DNA from 3 places in the Streptomyces sp. NPDC102462 genome. Region 2 is predicted to be linked to each of the others. Evidence: riboswitches for the same ligand, from Rfam matches in the RefSeq annotation. Region 2 holds a riboswitch; each other region holds the start of a gene.
What was found. A riboswitch is a leader RNA that binds a small molecule or an ion and turns the genes downstream of it on or off. The one in region 2 is predicted to bind cyclic di-AMP.
Positions count from the first base shown of each region.

Region 1 (6,936 bases), on a different contig from region 2:
TGGCCGTGCTCGGCCTGGGCGCCCAGGGAGGCGAGGAGATCGTCCTCAGCTCCGACGCCGAGGGCGCGGACGCGGCCCTGGACCGGCTGGCGAAGCTGGTCGCCGAGGGCCTGGAAGAGCTGCCCGAGACCGTCTGAGCCGGTTCCCGAAGCCGCGTCGTCCTGAAAAGGCGACGCGGCTTCCGCGTTTTCACGGCCGGCCGCAGGAATTCGCAGCCGACTTACGCCGCAACAGCCGGCCATAAACCGGGGCACAACAAAAAGAGGCGACGGCAGGACCCCCTCTCCCGAATTCCCCTCTTTGTATACGGCGCCCGTGTTAATTCCGCAGACTCGGCATGTTTACGACGTGTTGCGAATTCCTCACGCGCTCGGTGCGGTCGGCGCCCGGGGAGAACCGCAGCCGGTGCGCGGCCGACGCGCGCTCGGTGTGCAGGGCCATGACCGCCCGCGCGCGCTCCGCGTCCCCGCGCGCCACCGCGTCCACGACGGCGCCGTGCTCCGCCCAGGACTCGACGGGGCTTGCGGGCGACTCCACCACGTACATCCAGGCGATCTTGTGCCGGAGCTGGGTGAGCGTCGAGGTCAGGGCTTGGCTGCCGGTGGCCTGGGCGAGCGTCACGTGGAACCAGCCGCCGAGGGAGCGCAGATCCTCGCTGTTGCCCCGCCTGGCCCGCTCCTGCCCCAGCCTGACCAGGCCGCGCAGCACCTTGAGGTGGGCCTCCGTGCGCCGCTGGGCGGCCCGGGAGGCGCCCAGCGGCTCCAGGAGCAGGCGCATCTCCAGCAGGTCGGCGGCCTCCTGCTCGGTGGGTTCGGCCACGCACGCGCCCGCGTGCCGCCGCGTCACCACGAACCCCTCCGCCTCCAGGGTGCGCAGGGCCTCGCGGACGGGGACGCGCGAGACGCCGTAGCGGCGCGCGAGCAGTTCCTCGGTGAGCCGGCTGCCGCGCTCGTAGACACCGGCGACGATGTCGTCCCGGATCGCCGTGCACACCGAGTGCGCCGGAATACGCATGACCGACCTCCGCCTTAATCCCCGTGAAACGCCGACGATTGACGTGTGTTCCGTGACTCTATGGCAATGAGCCGGAATTTCCGATGGCGGGCCGGAATCCATGGATATTTTTTGGACATCGGGGCGTCCGAAACGACGAAAACCCCGGCTCGCGAGCCGGGGCCGCGGCGCCCGCGCGCCGCCGGTCGTCAGACGTTCACACCGTGCTTGCGGAGATAGGCGACGGGGTCGACGTCGGAGCCGTACTCCGGGCTCGTCCGCGCCTCGAAGTGCAGGTGCGGACCGGTCGTGTTGCCCGTGGAGCCGGACAGCCCGAGCTGCCGGCCGGGAGTGACCCGCTCGCCCACCGAGACAGCGACGGACGACAGATGGCCGTACTGGGTGTACATGCCGTCCGCCATTCGGATCACCACCTCGTAGCCGTACGCGCCGCCCCAGCCGGCCGACACGACGGTGCCGGAGCCCACCGCGTGGACGGCGGTGCCGGCCGCGGCGTGGAAGTCGACGCCGGTGTGGCTGCCGGAGGACCACAGGGAGCCGCCGGTGCGGTATCCGGTGGAGAGGTAGGAGTGCGCGATCGGCGCGACGAAGGCGTTCAGCCGCCTGCGCTCGGCCTCGCGGGCGGCCCGGACCTCGGCCGCGCGTTCCGTCGCCGCCCGCCGCGCCGCCGCCTTGCGCGCGGCCTCCTCGGCCGCCTTCTCCTCGGCGGCCTGCCGCTGCGCGGCCGCCTGGGCGCCGATCTGCTCGGCGACCGAGTCGCCGATGCCGACGACGGGGGTGAGGCCGGTCTGCTCCGCGGTGGTGGCGGCGTGCGCCGGACCGGCCGCGAGGGTGCCCATGACACCGGTGGCGGCAAGGGTCGCGACGCCCGCGGCGCGGGAGGTGGTGCGGTGCATCCGGGTGGAACGGCGGTGCTTCCCGGTGGCGCGGGTGAACGCCATGGAGTGACGGTCCTTTCCTTCCTTGTCGCCTACCGGGTTAGCTGACGGGTTCGGAGCAGGAAGGTCTCCTACGGGAGGCCGCGTGCCGCGCGGACTCCCGATTCACCCCAGGGACTTGGGTCCCCGGCTCCCCTGGCTCGCGCCGTACGGGGACTCGGCGATGGCTGTCCGGTGCCGCGGGCGCGGCGCACTGCCTGACGAACAGCCCGGACGACGCTAAGGGGGACAACTTTCCATCCCCAAACCGAACCGGGTGTTTGTAGCGCATCCCACAGGGCAGACAGGCAACCTCCGCCGCAATTCGGGCATCCCGCGGGAACGGAAGGGGCCCTGACGACCGGGGCGGTCTGCCACGGCCGTCAGGGCCCCACGCGCGTGTGCGGGTCCTCGGACTGCTCCGCCTACTCCGCGGACACCACGTGCACCTCGCCGATGCCCAGCGCCTCGGCCGGCTCCTTGATCTGCGCGGCGTCGCCGACCAGGACCGTCACCAGCCGGTCCACCGGGAACGCGTTCACCACCGCGGCGGTGGCCTCCACGGTGCCCGTCGCGGCCAGCTGCCGGTACAGGGACGCCTGGTAGTCGTCCGGCAGGTGCTGCTCCACCTGGTCGGCGAGCGTGCTCGCCACGGCCGCCGCCGTCTCGTACTTCAGCGGCGCCACCCCGACGAGGTTCTGCACGGCGACGTCGCGCTCGGCGTCGGTGAGACCTTCCTCGGCCAGCGTGCGCAGCACCGTCCACAGGTCGGCCAGCGCGGGACCGGTGTTCGGGGTGTCCACGGAGCCGCTGATGGCGAGCAGCGAGGCACCCGTGCCGTCGGGGGCGGACCTGAGGACCTGGCCGAAGGCGCGCACTCCGTAGGTGTAGCCCTTCTCCTCACGCAGGACGCGGTCCAGCCGGGAGGTGAGGGTGCCGCCGAGGCAGTACGTGCCGAGCACCTGGGCGGGCCAGACCCGGTCGTGCCGGTCGGCGCCGACGCGGCCGATGAGCAGCTGCGTCTGGACGGCGCCGGGGCGGTCCACGATGACGACCCGGCCGCGGTCGTCGGCGCTCACCGACGGCACCGGCCGCGGCTGGGACGCGGTGCCGGTCCACGCCCCCAGGGACTCGCCGAGCAGCGCGTCCAGATCGATGCCGGTCAGGTCGCCGACGACCACTGCGGTGGCCGTCGCGGGCCGTACGTGCCGCTCGTAGAAGGCGCGCACCGCCGCCGCGTCGATCTTGGCGACGGTCTCCTCGGTGCCCTGGCGCGGACGCGACATGCGCGAGGCGGCCGGGAACAGCTCCTTGGAGAGTTCCTTGGCGGCGCGGCGGGACGGGTTGGCCAGCTCGTGCGGGATCTCGTCGAGGCGGTTGCGGACCAGCCGCTCCACCTCGCTGTCGGCGAACGCGGGTGCGCGCAGGGCGTCGGACAGCAGCCCAAGGCCCTTGGCCAGGCGGGAGGCCGGGACCTCCAGGCTCAGCCGGACGCCCGGGTGGTCGGCGTGCGAGTCCAGCGTGGCGCCCGCCCGCTCCAGTTCGGCGGCGAACTCCTCGGCGGAGTGCCGGTCGGTGCCCTCGGAGAAGGCCCGCGCCATGATCGTGGCGACACCGTCCAGGCCGGACGGCTCGGCGTCCAGCGGCGCGGACAGCAACACCTCGACGGCGACGACCTGCTGGCCGGGCCGGTGGCAGCGCAGGACGGTCAGGCCGTTGTCCAGCGTGCCGCGCTCGGGGGCCGGGAACGCCCACGGCCTCGCCTCGCCCGCGCGGGGCTGCGGGTGGAACTCCATCGCGGCGAGTTCGGTCACTTGGCCGCCTCCTCGTTGTTGTCGTCGCCGGCTTCGACGGTGGCTTCGGACTCGGGGTCCTCGGGGACGTCCACGTCCTCGGTGTGCTCCGCGGACTCGGCGGAGAGCGGTTCGTAGACGAGCACCGCGCGGTTGTCCGGACGCAGCCGGGCCTGGGCGACCGCCTGGACCTCCTCGGCGGTCACCTCCAGGACCCGCTGCACGGCGGTCAGGGCGAGCTGCGGGTCACCGAACAGCACGGCGTACCGGCACAGTTCGTCGGCGCGGCCCGCGACCGTGCCGAGCCGGTCCAGCCACTCGCGCTCCAACTGCGCCTGGGCCCGCTCCATTTCCTCGGACGTGGGGCCCTCCTCGGCGAACCGGGCCAGCTCCTCGTCGATGGCGGTCTCGATGACCGGCACCTCGACGTCACCGGAGGTCTTCACGTCCAGCCAGCCCAGGGAGGGCGCGCCGGCCAGCCGCAGCAGGCCGAACCCGGCCGCCACCGCCGTACGGTCCCGCCGCACCAGCCGGTTGTACAGGCGGGAGGACTCGCCGCCGCCGAGAACCGTGAGCGCCAGGTCGGCCGCGTCGCACGCGCGCGCGCCGTCCTGCGGCAGCCGGTAGGCGGCCATCAGGGCACGGGCCGGTACCTCCTCCACGACGACCTCGCGCAACTGCTCCCCGATGGTCTCGGGCAGCGAGCCGTCGCGGGGCTCGGGCTTGCCGTCGTGGGCCGGGATCGAACCGAAGTACTTCTCGATCCAGGCGAGCGTCTGCCGCGGGTCGATGTCGCCGACCACGGAGAGTACGGCGTTGTTCGGCGCATAGTAGGTGCGGAAGAACGTGCGCGCGTCCTCCAGGGTGGCCGCGTCCAGGTCCGCCATCGAACCGATCGGCGTGTGGTGGTACGGGTGGCCCTCGGGGTAGGCGAGGGCGGTCAGCCGCTCGAAGGCGGTGCCGTAGGGCACGTTGTCGTAGCGCTGGCGGCGCTCGTTCTTGACGACGTCCCGCTGGTTCTCCATGGACTCGTCGTCCAGCGCGGCCAGCAGCGAACCCATGCGGTCGGCCTCCAGCCACAGGGCCAGCTCCAGCTGGTGGGCGGGCATGGTCTCGAAGTAGTTGGTCCGCTCGAAGCTGGTGGTGCCGTTCAGCGACCCTCCGGCGCCCTGCACCAGCTCGAAGTGCCCGTTGCCCTGCACCTGCGCGGAGCCCTGGAACATCAGGTGCTCGAAGAGGTGAGCCAGGCCGGTACGTCCCTTGACTTCGTGGCGGGAGCCGACGTCGTACCAGAGGCAGACCGCCGCGACCGGGGTCAGGTGGTCCTCGGAGAGCACCACGCGCAGCCCGTTGGCCAGGCGGTGCTCGGTCGCTGTCAGGCCCCCGGAGCCTGCCTCGGCTGTGGCCGTGTGACCCATGGGCATGTACGTCCCTTCGATCGCGGATGCGGTCGTGAAACCGCGGTTTTCCTGCCAGTCCTGCCACTGTATGCAAGCGTGCGCACCCTGGGCGAAGTTCCCGCGGGACGTACGCCCACAGCGGATCGCGTAGCCTGCGGGGGTCGTGCCGCGGGGCGGTCCCCCGCGGCAGCCGCGGCGCCGGGGCGGGCCGCCGACACCGGGGCCTGGCCCGGGTTGTCAGTGTCGCGGTCCACAATGGTCCGCATCAGATCACGTTCACGCTTCCGCACGAACGCCCCATAGGCGAGCGACCGAACACAGGAGGAGCCGGCAGCGATGGCCCGCCGCAGCACGAAGACCCCGCCGCCCGACGAACCGTTCGAGGAGAGAATCCTCGACATCGACGTCGTGGACGAGATGCAGGGCTCCTACCTTGAGTACGCGTACTCGGTCATCTACTCCCGTGCCCTGCCGGACGCCCGCGACGGCCTCAAGCCGGTGCACCGCCGCATCGTGTACCAGATGAACGAGATGGGCCTGCGCCCCGACCGCGGCTATGTGAAGTGCGCGCGCGTCGTCGGCGACGTCATGGGCAAGCTCCACCCGCACGGAGACGCGTCCATCTACGACGCCCTGGTGCGCATGGCGCAGCCCTTCTCGATGCGCGTGCCGCTGGTCGACGGCCACGGCAACTTCGGGTCGCTGGGCAACGACGACCCGCCGGCCGCCATGCGGTACACGGAATGCCGCATGGCCGAGGCCGCCGGCCTGATGACCGACTCGATCGACGAGGACACCGTCGACTTCGCCCCGAACTACGACGGGCAGGAGCAGGAGCCGGCGGCACTGCCCGCCGCGTTCCCGAACCTGCTGGTCAACGGCGCGTCGGGGATCGCCGTCGGCATGGCCACGAACATGCCGCCGCACAACCTCGGCGAGGTGATCGCGGCCGCCCGGCACCTCATCCGGCACCCGAACGCCGACCTGGACGCCCTGATCAAGCACGTGCCGAGCCCCGACCTGCCCACCGGAGGCCGGATCGTCGGCCTCTCCGGGATCCGCGACGCCTACGAGACCGGCCGGGGCACGTTCAGGATTCGGGCCACGGTGACCGTGGAGACGGTGACCGCACGCCGCAAGGGCCTCGTCGTCACGGAACTGCCCTTCGCCGTCGGACCGGAGAAGGTCATCTCCAAGATCAAGGACCTGGTCGGCGCGAAGAAGCTGCAGGGCATCGCCGACGTCAAGGACCTCACGGACCGTGAGCACGGCCTGCGCCTGGTCATCGAGATCAAGAACGGCTTCGTGCCCGAGGCGGTCCTGGAGCAGCTCTACAAGCTGACGCCGATGGAGGAGTCCTTCGGCATCAACAACGTGGCACTGGTCGACGGCCAGCCCCTCACGCTGGGCCTGAAGGAACTCCTCGAGGTCTACCTCGACCACCGCTTCGACGTGGTGCGCCGCCGCTCGGAGTTCCGCCGCGGCAAGCGACGCGACCGGCTGCACCTCGTGGAGGGCCTGCTCACCGCGCTGGTCGACATCGACGAGGTCATCCGCCTCATCCGTTCCAGCGAGAACAGCGCGCAGGCGAAGGAGCGGCTGATGAGGCGCTTCTCGCTGTCGGAGATCCAGACGCAGTACATCCTGGACACGCCCCTGCGCCGGCTGACCAAGTACGACCGGATCGAGCTGGAGGCGGAGAAGGAGCGGCTCAACGCGGAGATCGCGGAGCTGACCCGGATCCTGGAGTCGGACGCCGAACTGCGCAAGCTGGTCTCCGCGGAACTCGCCGCGGTCTCCAAGAAGTTCGCC
Region 1 covers NZ_JBIWKB010000047.1:60,183-67,118, forward strand. The annotation lists gene ACIRFL_RS31785 (HPr family phosphocarrier protein) at 1-137, shown strand, start outside; gene ACIRFL_RS31790 (GntR family transcriptional regulator) at 319-1,014, opposite strand; gene ACIRFL_RS31795 (M23 family metallopeptidase) at 1,203-1,955, opposite strand; cyclic di-AMP (ydaO/yuaA leader) riboswitch at 1,967-2,125, opposite strand; gene ACIRFL_RS31800 (M16 family metallopeptidase) at 2,357-3,745, opposite strand; gene ACIRFL_RS31805 (M16 family metallopeptidase) at 3,742-5,148, opposite strand; gene ACIRFL_RS31810 (DNA topoisomerase (ATP-hydrolyzing) subunit A) at 5,461-6,936, shown strand, end outside.
Region 1: another riboswitch for cyclic di-AMP. It lies ahead of ACIRFL_RS31795 (M23 family metallopeptidase); the one in region 2 lies ahead of ACIRFL_RS42680 (peptidoglycan DD-metalloendopeptidase family protein).

Region 2 (6,936 bases):
TTGAAGCCCTCGAAGTAGCCGGTGTCGCCGCTGTGGTAGATCCGGTGCCGGTCGCCGGCGACGGCCCAGGACGCCCAGAGGGTGTGCTGCGTGTTGCGCAGGCCGCGACCGCAGAAGTGCCGGGCCGGGGTGGCGGTGAGGGTGAGCCCGCCGACGCGGGTCGACTCGTGCCAGTCCAGCTCCCGCAGCCGGTCGGCGGACACCCCCCAGTGTTCGAGGTGGGCGCCGACGCCGAGGGGCACCGCGAACAGGGTGTCCGTGCCGGCCAGCGCCTTGATCGTGGGCAGGTCCAGGTGGTCGTAGTGGTCGTGCGAGATGACCACGACGTCGACGGGGCCGAGCGCGGCCAGCGGCAGCGGCACCGGGTGCAGCCGCTTGGGCCCGGCGAACGCGAACGGGGAGCAGCGCTCGCCCCAGACGGGGTCGAAGAGCACCCGGTGCCCGTCGATCTCCGCGAGCACGCTGGAGTGGCCCATCCAGGTGAGCCGGAGCCCGGTGGCGGGCGGCCGGGACAGGTCGGCGAGGGTGGTGGCGTGCACCGGGACCGCGCCTTGCGGGGCGCGGCGGGGCCGCTGGTCCCGGTCGAAGTAGACCTTGGCGAAGTCCAGCATCGAACCGGAGGGCCGGGTCCGGGCGGGGCCGCCGGGGTTCTGGAAGACGCCGTCCTTGAAGTGGGGCGACGTGCGGATGCGCGCCAGGCGGGCCCCGCCCGGGTCAGCGCCGAAGGCCGCGGGCTGCAACGCGCGGAGCCCGGAGCTCAGGGAACGCAAACCGGACACGGTACCTCCTGGTGGAGTCGGTGGAGTCCTCCATTATGGTCAATCCCCGGGCGGGCCACCGGCGGTACCCGGGGTCGTACGCCCGCGTCGGCGCGGGGGCCGACGCGGGGTCGATCGGTCGCGCACCGAGCGCCCGCGGGGTGACCGCCTCCACAAAGCCCTGGCAGCCGGTGAGGTGCGGGTGACCGTGGCGAGTGCGCGGCCGAGCGGCACGAGGCACTGCCGCGGGCCGCCGTCGAGCAGGCCGAGGGGCGAGTTGCCTGCCCGGGCACGGCGGGGCGGTCGCGGGGCGGTGTCTGACGGCCCTGCTGGGCGGGCTCGCCGTGTGGCACACGTCGTACCCGGGCGCGGTGCCGCGGTCCCGGCGCTGGGTGTGGGTGGACCAGGCGGTCTCCTGCGAACTGTGTCTGGTCCGGGAGGCGCTGACGGCACGGCTGCGCCGAACGTCGCGCGCACCCGGGCAGGGACCTGGCACGGCTGCGCCGAACGGCACGCGCACCCAGGCAGGGAACCGGCACGGCTGCGCCGAGCGGCGCGCGCGCCAGGGCGGGGACCCGGCACGGTCACCGCCCCGGCGGTTCAGGCCACGGAGGCGATGCGCGTCCTGATGTCGTCCGGGGAGAGCGCGCCCTTGGCCGTCACATGGTCGCCCGAGGACTCGCCGCGCAGCCGGCGCCCGATCCACGGGACCAGGTACTCGCGGGCCCAGTGGACGTCGTCGCGGCGCACTTCGAGGGTGCCGCGGGGCCGCAGCGGCGGCCAGGGCTGTTCCGGGTCGGCCGGGACCTCGACGCCGAGGACCTGGCCGGCCCGCAGGGCGACGCGGGTGTGCCCCTCCGGCGAGAGGTGGAGGCGGTCGTCGTCCCAGGCCCTGCGGTCCTGTACGGCCTTCAGGGACCACAGGTCGAGCACGGGGCAGCCGTACCGGTCGGCGATGGCCCGGACGTGCCCGTTGTACGTGGCGATCCTGCCGCGCAGATGCTTGAGCAAGGGCACGCCGCGGGTGTCGAAGCCGGTCGTCACCATGACGGTGCCGGCCGCCGCGGTGAGCCGGGCCACGGCGCGCTCGAAACGCTCGGCCACCTCGTCCGGGTCGGTGCCGGGCCGCAGGATGTCGTTGCCGCCCGCGCAGAAGGAGACGAGGTCCGGCGCGAGTTGGACCGCCTGGGGGATCTGCTCGGCCACGATCTGGTCGAGCAGCCGCCCGCGCACGGCGAGATTGGTGTACTGGAAGTCGCCCTCGGGCCGGCGGTCCGCGAGCAGGACCGCGAACCGGTCGGCCCAGCCGACGAACGCCCCGTCGGGGCCTGGGTCGCCGACGCCCTCGGTGAAGCTGTCCCCCACCGCCACGTACGACCCGATCACCGCTGTGTTGTCACTCTTCGAATCGTCTGCCACGTCGGCCCATGATTCCCCTTCGGATGTGACCTACGCGATCGTAGGAAGGGGTTGACGAACGGTGAGATAAGACACTCCCCAAGAGTCTCCCAACGCGGGAATAGGCCGGAGGGCGGGGGTGTTGGGCGGAGAATTGCCGTGCCTCGGGGGCCCATACGGCGAGGGCCGCACCGGGTTCCCGGTGCGGCCCTCGCCGTATGGGGTGGCGCTTTGTCAGACCGCTTTGTCAGACGGTGACGCCGTGCGAGCGGAGGTAGGCGAGCGGGTCGACGTCCGAGCCGTAGTTCGGCGTGGTGCGGATCTCGAAGTGCAGGTGCGGGCCCGTCACATTGCCGGTCGCGCCGGACAGGCCGACCTGCTGGCCCGGGGTGACGGTCTGGCCGGCCGAGACGGACAGCTGCGACAGGTGGGCGTACTGCGCGTAGTGGCCGTCGCTGAGCTGAAGGACCACCTGGTTGCCGTAGGCGCCGCCCCAGCCCGCGGAGACGACGGTGCCCGCGCCGACCGCCTTGAGCGAGGTGCCGGTCGGGACGACGAAGTCGACACCGGTGTGGTAGCCGCTGGACCACATGCCGCCCGCCGTGCGGTAGGCGGTCCCGATCCGGGCGCCGTCGACGGGGAGGCCGTAGCCGGTGGCAGCGGCGGTCCCGGTGTTCTGGGCGACCGGAGCGCTGTCGGCCGAGGTGTCGGACGCCGGCGGCGTCGACTGCCGCGCGGACCCGTCGGCCCTGTTGGACCCGGTGGACTCGGCGGATCCGTCGGACGAGGACTTCGCGGAGGACGGCTCGGTGGACGAGGAGCCGGTCCCCGTCGTGGCCCGCTCGCCGAGCGCGAGCTTCAGACCGGGGTGGATCAGTGAGGGGTTGCCGCCGATGGCCTCGCGGTTGTCCTGGTAGATCCGCTGCCAGCCGCCGCTGACGCCCTGTTCCTCGGCGATCTTGGCGAGCCAGTCGCCCGGCCGCACCGAGTAGGTCCGGGTGCCGGAGTCCGCGGCGGCCGCCTTCTTCTCGACGGTGCCGGACTGGACGGACTGCTGCGCGGCGGCGTGGGGTGCCGTCTCGGGGGTGGCGGCATGTGCCCCGGCGGCGCCGATGAGCGGCAGGGCGAGCGCGGCGCCGCCGGTTCCGGCAGCGGCTATGGAGCGGGTGAGGCGCTTTGTCTTGGGACGGCGGTGCTTACCCTTCGCGGGCATGGCGAATTCCTCTCCGGCGCCTGCGAGGTGAGCTGTCGGGTTCGGGCTGGAGCTGCCCGGCCGCGCATGGCGCGGCTTCACCCCTAGCCGTCCCGGAGACCGGGACAGGCAGTCGTGCCTGGTGGGTCCCCCGCTCCTGCCGTGCACGGGTGAGTGGTGTGTCGGGGATCCGGGCGGCGGCAGGATTCGGCGGTCCGTCCGGATTGGTGGCGAACGTAAGCGAGCGGGACGCGAACGGACAAGGAGCGGCTTCACCCGGTGCGCGTTTCTCTTGATCCGTCACGGGAATTCCCGGTCACCGTCCGTGCATGTCCGCCTTGCGGGCTTTCCCAAGTCCCGCAAGGCGCCCGTGCATTACGTGGTCATGACGGGCGACGCATTGTCACGGCTATGACGCTCCTCACGCCCTCCAACGCATAACTCGCAATTCGGTCAGAAGGGTCAGGCGTGGCGCAGCCGAAGGGCCGTGGCGTCCAGATCGCCGCGGAGTCCGGTGCACCCGGCCCGTGGCGCAACAGCACCGCGTCACGGTGAATTTCATCCGTTTCGCGGCATTCGTACGACACCGACGGATCAAGTCCGCGCAGCCGCGGCGCCGGAACGGTTTCGCCGTACCGCTGCGCCACTCAGGAGCCAGGTACGGGCGTCCTCGGCGCTGTCCGTCGTCGGACCTCACAAGCGCCCGCGACTGCGCTCACGCCTCGACGTCATCAAGTGCTACGGCCCGTGGGGCGACTCCTGTGGACAACTCGTTGCCGCGGGAAAACCATGTCGTATGGTCGACGGCGTGCCCGTCGACGAGCCGCGTCGCGGGGTCCGGCCAAAAGGAGCCTCCGTGACGCAGCAGGTCCCGTCGATCGAGCCCGAACTCGCCGGTGTGCGCAACTTCCGTGACCTGGGCGGACTGCCGACCGCGGACGGCCGGCGGGTGCGCCCCGGCGTGCTGTTCCGCAGCGGCCACCTGGCGCACGCGACCGAGTCCGACGCCGCGTTCCTCTCCTCCCTGGGCCTGCACACGATCTTCGACTTCCGCAATGCCGCCGACCATGAGCTGGAGGGGCCGGACGTCGCGCTGCCCGGCGTACGCAACGTCAACCTGCCGCTGACCGACCCGGCGGACGGCGCCGAGTTCTGGACGATGGTCCGTGACGGCGACGTCGGCCAGCTGCGGCAGCTGCTCGGCGACGGCAAGGCCGAGCACCGGATGATCGTCTCGTACCGCTCGATCATCACGGAGCGCACCGCCGAGCACTCCCGGGTGCTGCACGCGCTGGCCGAGGACAGTGTCCCGGCGCTGATGCACTGCGCGGCGGGCAAGGACCGCGCGGGCCTGTCCATCGCCGTGACGCTGCTCGCCCTCGGAGTGGAGCGCGAGGCGATCCTCGCCGACTACCTGGAGTCGAACGCCAAGCACCGCCGCTACCGGGTGCGCCGCAGCGGCAGCGCGGACACCGCGTACACACCCGAGATCATGGAACTGCTCAGCCCGCTGTTCGACGCGCGCGCCGCGTATCTGACGGCCGCCATGGAGACCGTCGAGCAGACCTGGGGTGGTGTCGACGCCTATCTGGCACAGGGACTGGGTCTGGCGCCGCGGACCCGGGAGCGGCTGCGCGAGCGGCTGCTGGACTGACGGACGCTCACCTTGGGGCCGTCACCCGGCCGTCGTCCCGTCGCCGCTCATCCCTTGGCGCCCACCTCGAACAGCAGATAGATGAAGCCCGCCACGATGTGGCCGACGGCGATGTAGATGATCAGCCGGATCCACAGGGCGCGCGGGAACTTCTCCTCCATGTCACTCATGGCAGCTCTCCAGTGATGGGGCCCAGGCACAGTGCGGCCGTGGGACTTTGCAGCAGGGTGTGGACGAACAGGAGCTCCACCCCGTCGTGGTCCTCGGCGGCGAGGCGGTGCGGGGTCAGCGAGTCGAAGTGCGCGCTGTCGCCGGGAGCGAGGACATGGGCGGTGGCCCCGAGGCGCAGGGCGAGCCGGCCCTTGAGGACGTACAGCCACTCCTCGCCGGGGTGCACGCGCACGATGTCGCGCTGCGAGCCGTGGGGCACGTGGACGCGCAGCGCCTGCATGCCGCGGCCGGGAGCACCGGCCTGCCAGTAGGTCCAGCCGCCCGCACGGGTCGGTTCCATGTCGGCGGCGCGCACGATCGCGTCCCGGTCGGCGACGGTCTCGCCGAGCAGGTCCGAGACGGTCGTGCCGTAGACGCGGGCCAGTGCGAGCAGCATCGGCAGGGAGGGCTGGCGCTGCCCGGTCTCCAGCCGGGACAGATGGGCGGGCGACAGCCCCGCGGAGTGCGCCGCCGCCTCCAGGGTGAGGCCGGCGCGGCGGCGCAGCGAGCGGAGCTGGGGCGCGACCGCGGACAGCTCGGCTTCGGAGGAGGACATGCCTCCATTGAGCCGCAGGTTTGCCCGCTGGGCAAATTTGTTGCCTGTGAGGCAAAAGCCTCAGGGGCAACCGGTGCCGCCGGGCAGGACGGTCACCGGTTGGCGACCGCCTGCTTGATGAGCGTCTTGCCGAAGTCCCACATCAGGCCGCCACCGCTGTGCGCGTCGTCCATCACCGCGGTGAAGGCGTCCACGAACCGGTCGACCTCGGCCTCCCCGATGACCAGCGGCGGAATCAGCTTGATCACCTCCAGGTGGTCGCCGGAGACCTGGGTCAGGATGCGGTGCCGCTGGAGCAGCGGGACCACGACCATCTGCGCGAACAGGCCCTTGCGGGCGGCCTGCAGCATGGCCCAGCGGCTGCGCAGCTTGAGCGAGCTGGGCCTGCCGAACTCGATGCCGATCATCAGGCCCCGGCCGCGGACGTCGGCGAGCAGTTCGTACTTGTCGACGAGCGCGGCCAGCCGGGAGCGCAACTGCTCGCCCGTCGCCCGGGCGCGTGCGACGATCTGCTCGTCCTCCATCACCGCCAGCACGGCAAGACCGGCGGCCATCGCCTGCGCGTTGGAGCCGAAGCTCGCCGAGTGGACCAGCACGCGGTCCATGGACGAGTAGACCTTCTTGAAGATCCAGTCCTTGCCGAGGGTGGCGCCGACCGGCACATAGCCACCGGACAGTGCCTTGGCCACACACACCAGGTCCGGTTCGACGCCGTCCTCGTGCTGGTAGGCGTAGAAGTCACCGGTCCGGCCGAGTCCGGTCTGCACCTCGTCGGCGATCAGCAGGGCCTTGTGCCGGTGCAGCAGGTCCTGGGCCGCGCGCAGATAGCCGGGCGGTGCCTCGTGCACGCCCTTGCCCTGGATCGGTTCGACGACCAGCGCGGCGACGTCGCCCTTCGCCAGTTCCCGGGCGAGGGCGTCGAGGTCGCCGAGGGGTACGGCCGTGTCGGGCAGCAGCGGGGCGAAGCCGTCCCGGAAGCCCTTCTCACCGTTGACCGACAGCGAGCCGGTGGTCAGGCCGTGGAACGCGTGGTCGCAGTAGAGGATCCGCGGCCTGCCGGTGGCGAACCGGGCGAACTTCAGCGCGGTCTCCACCGCCTCCGTGCCGCTGTTGCCGAAGAACACCCGGTCCAGGTGCGGGCTGTGCGTAAGGAGCCGTTCGGCCAGCA
Region 2 covers NZ_JBIWKB010000112.1:2,393-9,328, reverse strand. The annotation lists gene ACIRFL_RS42690 (MBL fold metallo-hydrolase) at 1-779, opposite strand, end outside; gene ACIRFL_RS42685 (SGNH/GDSL hydrolase family protein) at 1,359-2,144, opposite strand; gene ACIRFL_RS42680 (peptidoglycan DD-metalloendopeptidase family protein) at 2,404-3,369, opposite strand; cyclic di-AMP (ydaO/yuaA leader) riboswitch at 3,374-3,531, opposite strand; partial or broken gene ACIRFL_RS42675 (hypothetical protein) at 3,811-3,992, opposite strand; gene ACIRFL_RS42670 (tyrosine-protein phosphatase) at 4,205-5,002, shown strand; gene ACIRFL_RS42665 (DUF6126 family protein) at 5,050-5,172, opposite strand; gene ACIRFL_RS42660 (helix-turn-helix domain-containing protein) at 5,169-5,768, opposite strand; gene ACIRFL_RS42655 (aspartate aminotransferase family protein) at 5,861-6,936, opposite strand, start outside.

Region 3 (6,936 bases), on a different contig from region 2:
TTCGCCTGGGGTGCGTGCGCGGCCGCGCTGATAGCCATCGTCGCCAACAGCTTCGCCACGCGATGGATAGCCACGACGACGGCGGATCCGACCAGCGCGGACACCCTCGGCGCCACGGTCATAGCGCCCGTCGTGGAGGAGACGGCCAAGGCCGCGGCCGTCCTCCTGGTCTTCCTCTTCCGCCGGCGCGACTTCACCGGGATCGTCGACGGGGTGGTGATAGCGGGGGTCACCGCCACCGGGTTCGCCTTCACCGAGAACATCCTCTACCTCGGTACGGCCTTCGGCACGGACCAGCTCACCGGCGACCGCGGCATCGCCTCCGTCACCGCCGCCACCTTCTTCGTGCGCGTCATCATGTCCCCGTTCGCGCACCCCCTCTTCACCGTTCTGACCGGCATCGGCTTCGGCGTCGCCGCGCGCGCCGCGGACCGCGGGCCCGCGCGGCGGGTCCTGCTGCCGCTGTGCGGGCTGCTGCTGGCCATGGGCATGCACGCGTTCTGGAACGGCTCGTCCACCTTCGGCGAGTACGGGTTCTTCGCCGTGTACGGCGCGTTCATGGTGCCCGCGTTCGGGCTGCTGACCTGGCTGGCGATCTGGACCCGGCAGCGCGAGCTGCGGATGGTGCGGGAGGAGTTGCCGGCGTATGTGTTCGCGGGCTGGCTGGGGCCCGCGGAGCCGTTCGCGCTGGGCTCGATGGGGGCGCGGCGGCTGGCCCGGGACTACGCCGGTCACCACCTCGGCAAGCAGGCGGCGCGGGTGGTGGCCCAGTACGAGGCGTACGCGACGTCCCTGGCGTTCCTGCGGCAGCGCGGCCGGCGGGGACGGGCGGGCGCGGACTTCGTCGTACGGGAGCGGGAGTTGCTGGCCGAGCTGTGGCAGCGGCGGGAGGTGGCACGGCCGGCTCTGGAGTACGCGGCCCGGTCGAACGCGCCGACGTGGCCGGGTCCCGGCGCACCGACGCCGTACGGCTACTCGGTGCCGCCCCCCGCCCATCCGACGGTGTCGTACCCGACGTACAACCCTTACCGGTCATAACCCTGGACGCCGACCCGAGCCACCCCACCGCGAAGCCCCCCGAACGCCGGCAGGGGGGCGTGGAGTCAGGACGATGCCTGGGTGAGGCGGTCGGTCTCCTCTTGCGTCAGGGTCAGGTCGGCCGCGGCGAGCAGGGCCGGGAGCTGGTCCACCGTCCGGGCCGAGGCGATGGGGGCGACCACCGTCGGCTGGGCCGCGAGCCACGCCAGTGCCACGCTGGGCACGGCGACACCGTGGGCGGCGGCGATCTCGTCCAGGGCCGTGAGGACCTTCTGGCCGCGCTCGCTCCGCAGGTGCTTGGCCGCGCCCCCGGCCCGCACGCTGTCCACGGTCGTACCGGGGCGGTACTTGCCGGTGAGGAAGCCGGCGGCCAGGGAGTAGTACGGGAGCGCGGCGAGGCCGGCGCGGGCGGCGACGTCCTGGAGCGGGCCCTCGTAGGTGTCGCGTGAGACCAGGTTGTAGTGCGGCTGGAGCGCCACGTACCGGGCCAGGCCCTCGCGGTCGGAGAAGTCAAGGGACGCCTGTAGCCGCTCCGCGCTGATGTTGGACGCGGCGATGTGCCGCACCTTGCCGGCCCGCACCAGTGCGTCGAGCGCGCCGATGATCTCCTCGACCGGCACGTCCGGCTTGTCGTAGTGCGTGTAGTAGAGGTCGATGTGGTCGGTGCCGAGCCGGCGCAGCGAGGCGTCCGCCGCGGCCTTGATGTTGGCGGCGGACAGTCCCGGGTAGTCGGGATGCTGGCTGACCTTGGTGGCGATCAGGACGTCCGAGCGGTTGCCGCGCGCCTTGACCCACTTGCCGATGATCGTCTCGGACTCGCCGCCCTTGTTGCCCTCGACCCATGCCGAGTAGGAGTCGGCGGTGTCGATGAGGTTGCCGCCGGCGGCCGTGTAGGCGTCGAGGACGGCGAAGGACGTGGGCTCGTCGGCGCTCCAGCCGAAGACGTTGCCGCCGAGGGCGAGCGGGAAGACCTCAAGATCGGAGGGGCCCAGTTGTCGAAGGGAAGTCATACTCGGGTTCAACGCGCCCGCCGGAAGCCTCGATTCCAGCGCCGTACGCAAAGACCGTGCAAACACCGGACCGGCAGCCCTGACGTCGGGGGGATGGGCGCCAGGACCGCCGGGGAACCGGGGGGTGTGCGGGGATGTGCCGGGGGGGTCAGGGGTTGAGGCCCTTGGCGTCTGGGTCAGGGGTTGAGGCCCTTGCCGCGCAGCCAGGCCATCGGGTCGATGCCGCTGGACGCGCCGCCGGAGTGGACCTCCAGGTGGAGGTGGGGTCCGGTGACGTTGCCCGTGGCGCCCACGCGGCCGATGACGTCCCCGGTGTTGACCTTCTGCCCGACGCTGACGCTGATCGACGACTGGTGGCAGAACCACAGCTCGGTGCCGTCGTCCAGGGTGAGGATCGTGCGGTAGCCGTAGGAGCCGGCCCAGCCCGCCTCGGTGATCGTGCCGGTGTGGACGGCCTTGATCAGTGTGCCCGTGGGGGCGGCGAAGTCGAGGCCGGTGTGGTAGCCGGAGGACCACATGGAGCCGGCCTGGCCGAAGGTGCCGGTGACCGTGTACGAGGAGGTCGGCAGGGTGTACTGCTTGGCCAGCGCGGCCAGCCGCGCCTCCTCGGCCTTCTTCTTGGCGGCGGCCTCCGCCTTCTCCTTGGCGGCGGCGGCGCGGGCCGCGGCCTCCTTCTCCGCCTTGGCCGCCGCGTCGGCGACCTCCTGGTCGGCGGCGGACACGGCCGCGGCGACGGCCTTGGTCTCGGCCTGGCCCTGCTGCTGCTCGGCCTGGGCCATGATGCGGTTGCGCAGCGCCTCGCCGGCGTCGGCGGTGCCCTCGGCGCTGTCGGCCTCGGTCACGCCGACGCTGCTCAGGGCGGTCGCGGAGCCCTTGGTGGCCTGGGCGCCGGCGCCGTCGCCGAGCAGGGAGCCGACGGAGGGCAGGTCGGGCATGGAGATGGACACCGGCGGCTTGCCGGTGTTGGCGCTCGCCATGCCCCCCGCGCCGACGGCGGCTATCACGCCGACGCCGAGGACCGCGGAGCTGCGGGCGAGTCCGCCGCCGCCACGCTGCTTGGCGACGCGGTGCCGGCCGCGCAGCGGGCGGATGGAGTCCTCGGTGGGGTTCCACTCCTCCCAGGGGCCCTCGTCGGTGCGGTAGGTGCCGTAGCCGAAGGTCTCGGTGCCGTACTGGCTCGGCGCGAACGGGGCTTGTGGGGCGGGCCGGTTGGACGCCACTCGGGCGTGCTCCTTTCCTTCCTCCGCCTACCGGGTTAGCTGACGGGTTCGGAGCAGGAAGGTCTCCTACGCGCGTATACCGGCCGTGTCTCCACGGCGGTGTCCGCGTGATTCACCCCAAGGTGGTGGTTCCCCGGTTCCCTTGCGGGATTCGGCGCGTGAGCACGGAGCCGCCTCTTGTGACGGCTGGGACGACCGCGCTGCGTTATCGAACGTTAATAGACCCGGCGGGCAGATTCCAAGCCGTTCCACTTGATCGTTAACGCTTTCGGACGGGAATTTACCGCCCATGACCGGCGAAAACCGGGCGAGTTGGCCCCTGGCGCACGGAAACTCGGGCAACCCATGGGACTTGACGGTGTGTCAGTTGTTATGCGGAGGGCGGTCGTCCGATCACCGCTCGTGACGGTGGGCTCGTGACCGTGAGCGGGTCGCGTATCCGTGAGCGAGCCGCGTCACCGTGGGCGGAAAAAACTCAGGGCCGGAATCCATGTACTGGATTCCGGCCCTGAGCCTTCAGTAGCGGGGACAGGATTTGAACCTGCGACCTCTGGGTTATGAGCCCAGCGAGCTACCGAGCTGCTCCACCCCGCGTCGGTGTTCCACCAGTGTACGCCATGCGCAGGACCGCGAGCACACGGATAACCCCCCGGACCCGCGCGGCCTTCAGTTCGGTCGCGGAAGGGTGTCGAGCCAGCCTCCGATCACCTCACGGACCGCGGGTGCGCACTCGACCTGCGGGTTGTGACCGGCGCCGTCGAGGACCACAGCGGTCATGCGGGGGTAGTGGTCGAGCAGGGCAAGCTGGTCACGCCAGCCCACGAGGGCGTCCTGACGTGTGGTGAGCAGAAGATGCCGGCCGTGGTGGACCACGCCCGGGCTCTCGGGCCACTGCGGCAGGAGGAAGTCCGCGTCGAGTTCGGCGGCGGCACGGCGGTCGTGCACCCGCCAGCCGGGGAGGATGTGCTCCTCGAAGAGAGCCCAGCTCTCCTCGGTGTGGCGGGCCATCACGGCACGGAACAGTTGAAGGTCCTCTTCGTGGGCGAGGCGGGCAAGGAGTGCGTCGTCGCGCTCGACCACGGTGCTGTCGGGCAGGGTACGTTCGGCGCCCCAGCGGACGACGGGAACGAGCAGCGCGGAGCCGAGCACCTGCTCACCGAAGCGCGCGGTCACGGCGCGGGCGATCTGCCCGCCGAAGGACTGCCCGAGAACGGCGAAGGGCCGGTCGCCGACGGTGGCGCGGATCCAGTCGATGACGGCGTCGGCCATCGTGGCCGCCGACGTCGGGCCGGACAGGCGCGGACTGTTGCCGTGCCCGGGCAGGTCGGGGTACAGCCTGCGCCAGCCGGACCGGCCGGTGAAGGCGGGTTCCAGCGGCAGGAGCAGCCGGTGATCGATGGTGTAGCCGTGGATCAGGACGATCGGTGTGCCGTCGCCGAATTCGGTGTGCCAGAGGGCGGAGTCGTTCATGGCTCAAGCCTGCAACCTTGACGCACATGTCAAGGTCAAACGAGTCGTACGGCACGCTTCCGTCCGGTGTCGAGCGAGTGGTCAGGCGAGGCTCTTGACCACCGCAAGGTACTCGTTAATGGCATCGCGGTTGCGAGTCAGGCAGTCGATGCGGCGCGCCATCTTCTCGCCCTCGCATTCCAGCGTGGCGATCATCTCCGGTGTGGCGTCCGTGAAGTGGATCGTCCGCGGGGCATCGAGGCACGGAAGTATCTGCCTGATGATCCGTGTGGGCAGTCCGGCGTCGAGCAGACCGCGGATCTGGAGCACGCGGTCGACGAGGTAGTCGTCGTAGTCGCGGTACCCGTTGTCCTGACGGCGCGGGGTGATCAGCCCCTCACGCTCGTAGTACCGCAATGATCTGGCGGAGGTCTCCGTCAGCCGGGCAAGTTCACCGATGCGCATGTGAGCAGCCTCACGTCCGGTCGGGGCAGGGTCGGATAGACCTTGACATTGATGTCAACCCTAGACGATGACGCCCATGGATCAACTGAACATCCGCCCCGGCCTCCATCCCCGCATGTCGGCGGACCGACTGCCGCTCTCGGGCCTGCTCGCGCTCGGTACGGCCGGATTCGTCACCGTCATGACCGAGGCCCTCCCGGCGGGCGTCCTCCCGGCCATGAGCGCGGACCTCGGCGTGAGCCAGGCGCATGCCGGACAGACGGTGACGCTCTACGCACTCGGTTCCGTCCTGGCGGCGGTCCCCCTCACCACCGCCACCGCCTCATGGCCACGCAGACGCCTGCTGCTCACGGCGATCTGCGGCTTCGCCGTGGCCAACGCGGTCACGGCGTTCTCGACCAGTTATCCACTCACCATGGCCGCGCGCTTCCTGGCCGGTCTGGTCGCGGGGCTGCTCTGGGCCCTGCTCGCCGGGTACGCACGCGGCATCGTCGCCCCGGAGCGACGCGGCCGAGCGATGGCCGTCGCCATGGCCGGCACGCCCGTTGCGCTGTCCGTCGGGGTACCTGCGGGGACATTCATGGCCCAACTGATCGGCTGGCGTTCCACGTTCGGGCTGATGAGTGTGCTCGCCCTGATGCTGGTCGGCTGGATTCTGCGGAAGCTTCCGGATCTGCCGGGGCAGAGTGAGCATGTCCGGGCCATACCGGTCGGCAGGGTGCTGAGAATCCCGGGCGTGGCTCCCGTCCTACTGGTGACGGGCGCCTTCGTTCTCGCACACAACATCCTCTACACCTACATCGCGGCTCTCGCGGCGGCGGCGCGGATCGAGGACCGCGTGGATGCGGTGCTGCTGGTCTTCGGAGCATGCTCACTCGCCGGCATCTGGATCACAGGGATGCTGATCGATCGGCACCTGCGACCGTTGATGATCACGGCAGTCGCGCTGTTCGGCACCGCGGCGCTCGGTTTGGGCGTGTTCATCCACCTGCCCTGGCTGCTCATCGCCTGCTCGGCCTTGTGGGGTCTGTCCTTCGGCGGTGCGGCGACTCTCCTGCAGACGGCCGTCGCCGACGCGGCGGCCCACGCCTCGGACATCGCTCAGTCGCTCCTCGTGACCTGCTGGAACGCCGGTATCGCCGGCGCGGGCGTGGCCGGCGGAATGCTGCTGGACCGTGAAGGGCCCGAGGCGCTGCCATGGACGGCACTGGCTCTGCTTGCGGTCGGCCTGACCGTGACCGTTGCCGCGAACCGGCACGGGTTTCCCAGCCGCTCCCCGCGGGGCACGAGGCCGTACGCCGACCGGTGAACTCAGGAGAACCGAGCCGTGCGCAACCGGATCGCGGATGCCGCGGCGAACACCGACGACCTCGTCGTCGCGCACCCCGGCCGACCCTCAGCCCCGTCGGTGCGCTCAGTCGAGCAGATGGCGGTTGGGCTTCCTGGCCGCGGCCTCGTACTCGGGCAGCACGACGACGTCGACGCCCGCGGCCGTCAGCAACCCGCTCCCGTCGGCCCCCGCTACGAACGTGTCCGGCTCACGCCAGGCCGTGACCACCCGTCGCACCCCCGCGTCCAGGATCAGCCGCGCGCAGGGCGCGGGCCGCGAGGCCCGCCGGGCGCACGGCTCAAGGCTGCTGTAGACCGTGGCCCCGGCCAGCCGCGGATCCGCCGGGTCGGTCTTGGCGAGCGCGGCCTCCTCCGCGTGGACCACGGGGTCGCCCTCCTCCCGGGAGAATCCGCGGGCCAGCTCC
Region 3 covers NZ_JBIWKB010000042.1:20,117-27,052, forward strand. The annotation lists gene ACIRFL_RS29860 (PrsW family intramembrane metalloprotease) at 1-1,038, shown strand, start outside; gene ACIRFL_RS29865 (aldo/keto reductase) at 1,104-2,048, opposite strand; gene ACIRFL_RS29870 (M23 family metallopeptidase) at 2,225-3,268, opposite strand; cyclic di-AMP (ydaO/yuaA leader) riboswitch at 3,276-3,435, opposite strand; tRNA gene ACIRFL_RS29875 (tRNA-Met) at 3,789-3,862, opposite strand; gene ACIRFL_RS29880 (alpha/beta fold hydrolase) at 3,935-4,738, opposite strand; gene ACIRFL_RS29885 (MerR family transcriptional regulator) at 4,820-5,182, opposite strand; gene ACIRFL_RS29890 (MFS transporter) at 5,259-6,491, shown strand; gene ACIRFL_RS29895 (dihydrofolate reductase family protein) at 6,597-6,936, opposite strand, start outside.
Region 3: another riboswitch for cyclic di-AMP. It lies ahead of ACIRFL_RS29870 (M23 family metallopeptidase); the one in region 2 lies ahead of ACIRFL_RS42680 (peptidoglycan DD-metalloendopeptidase family protein).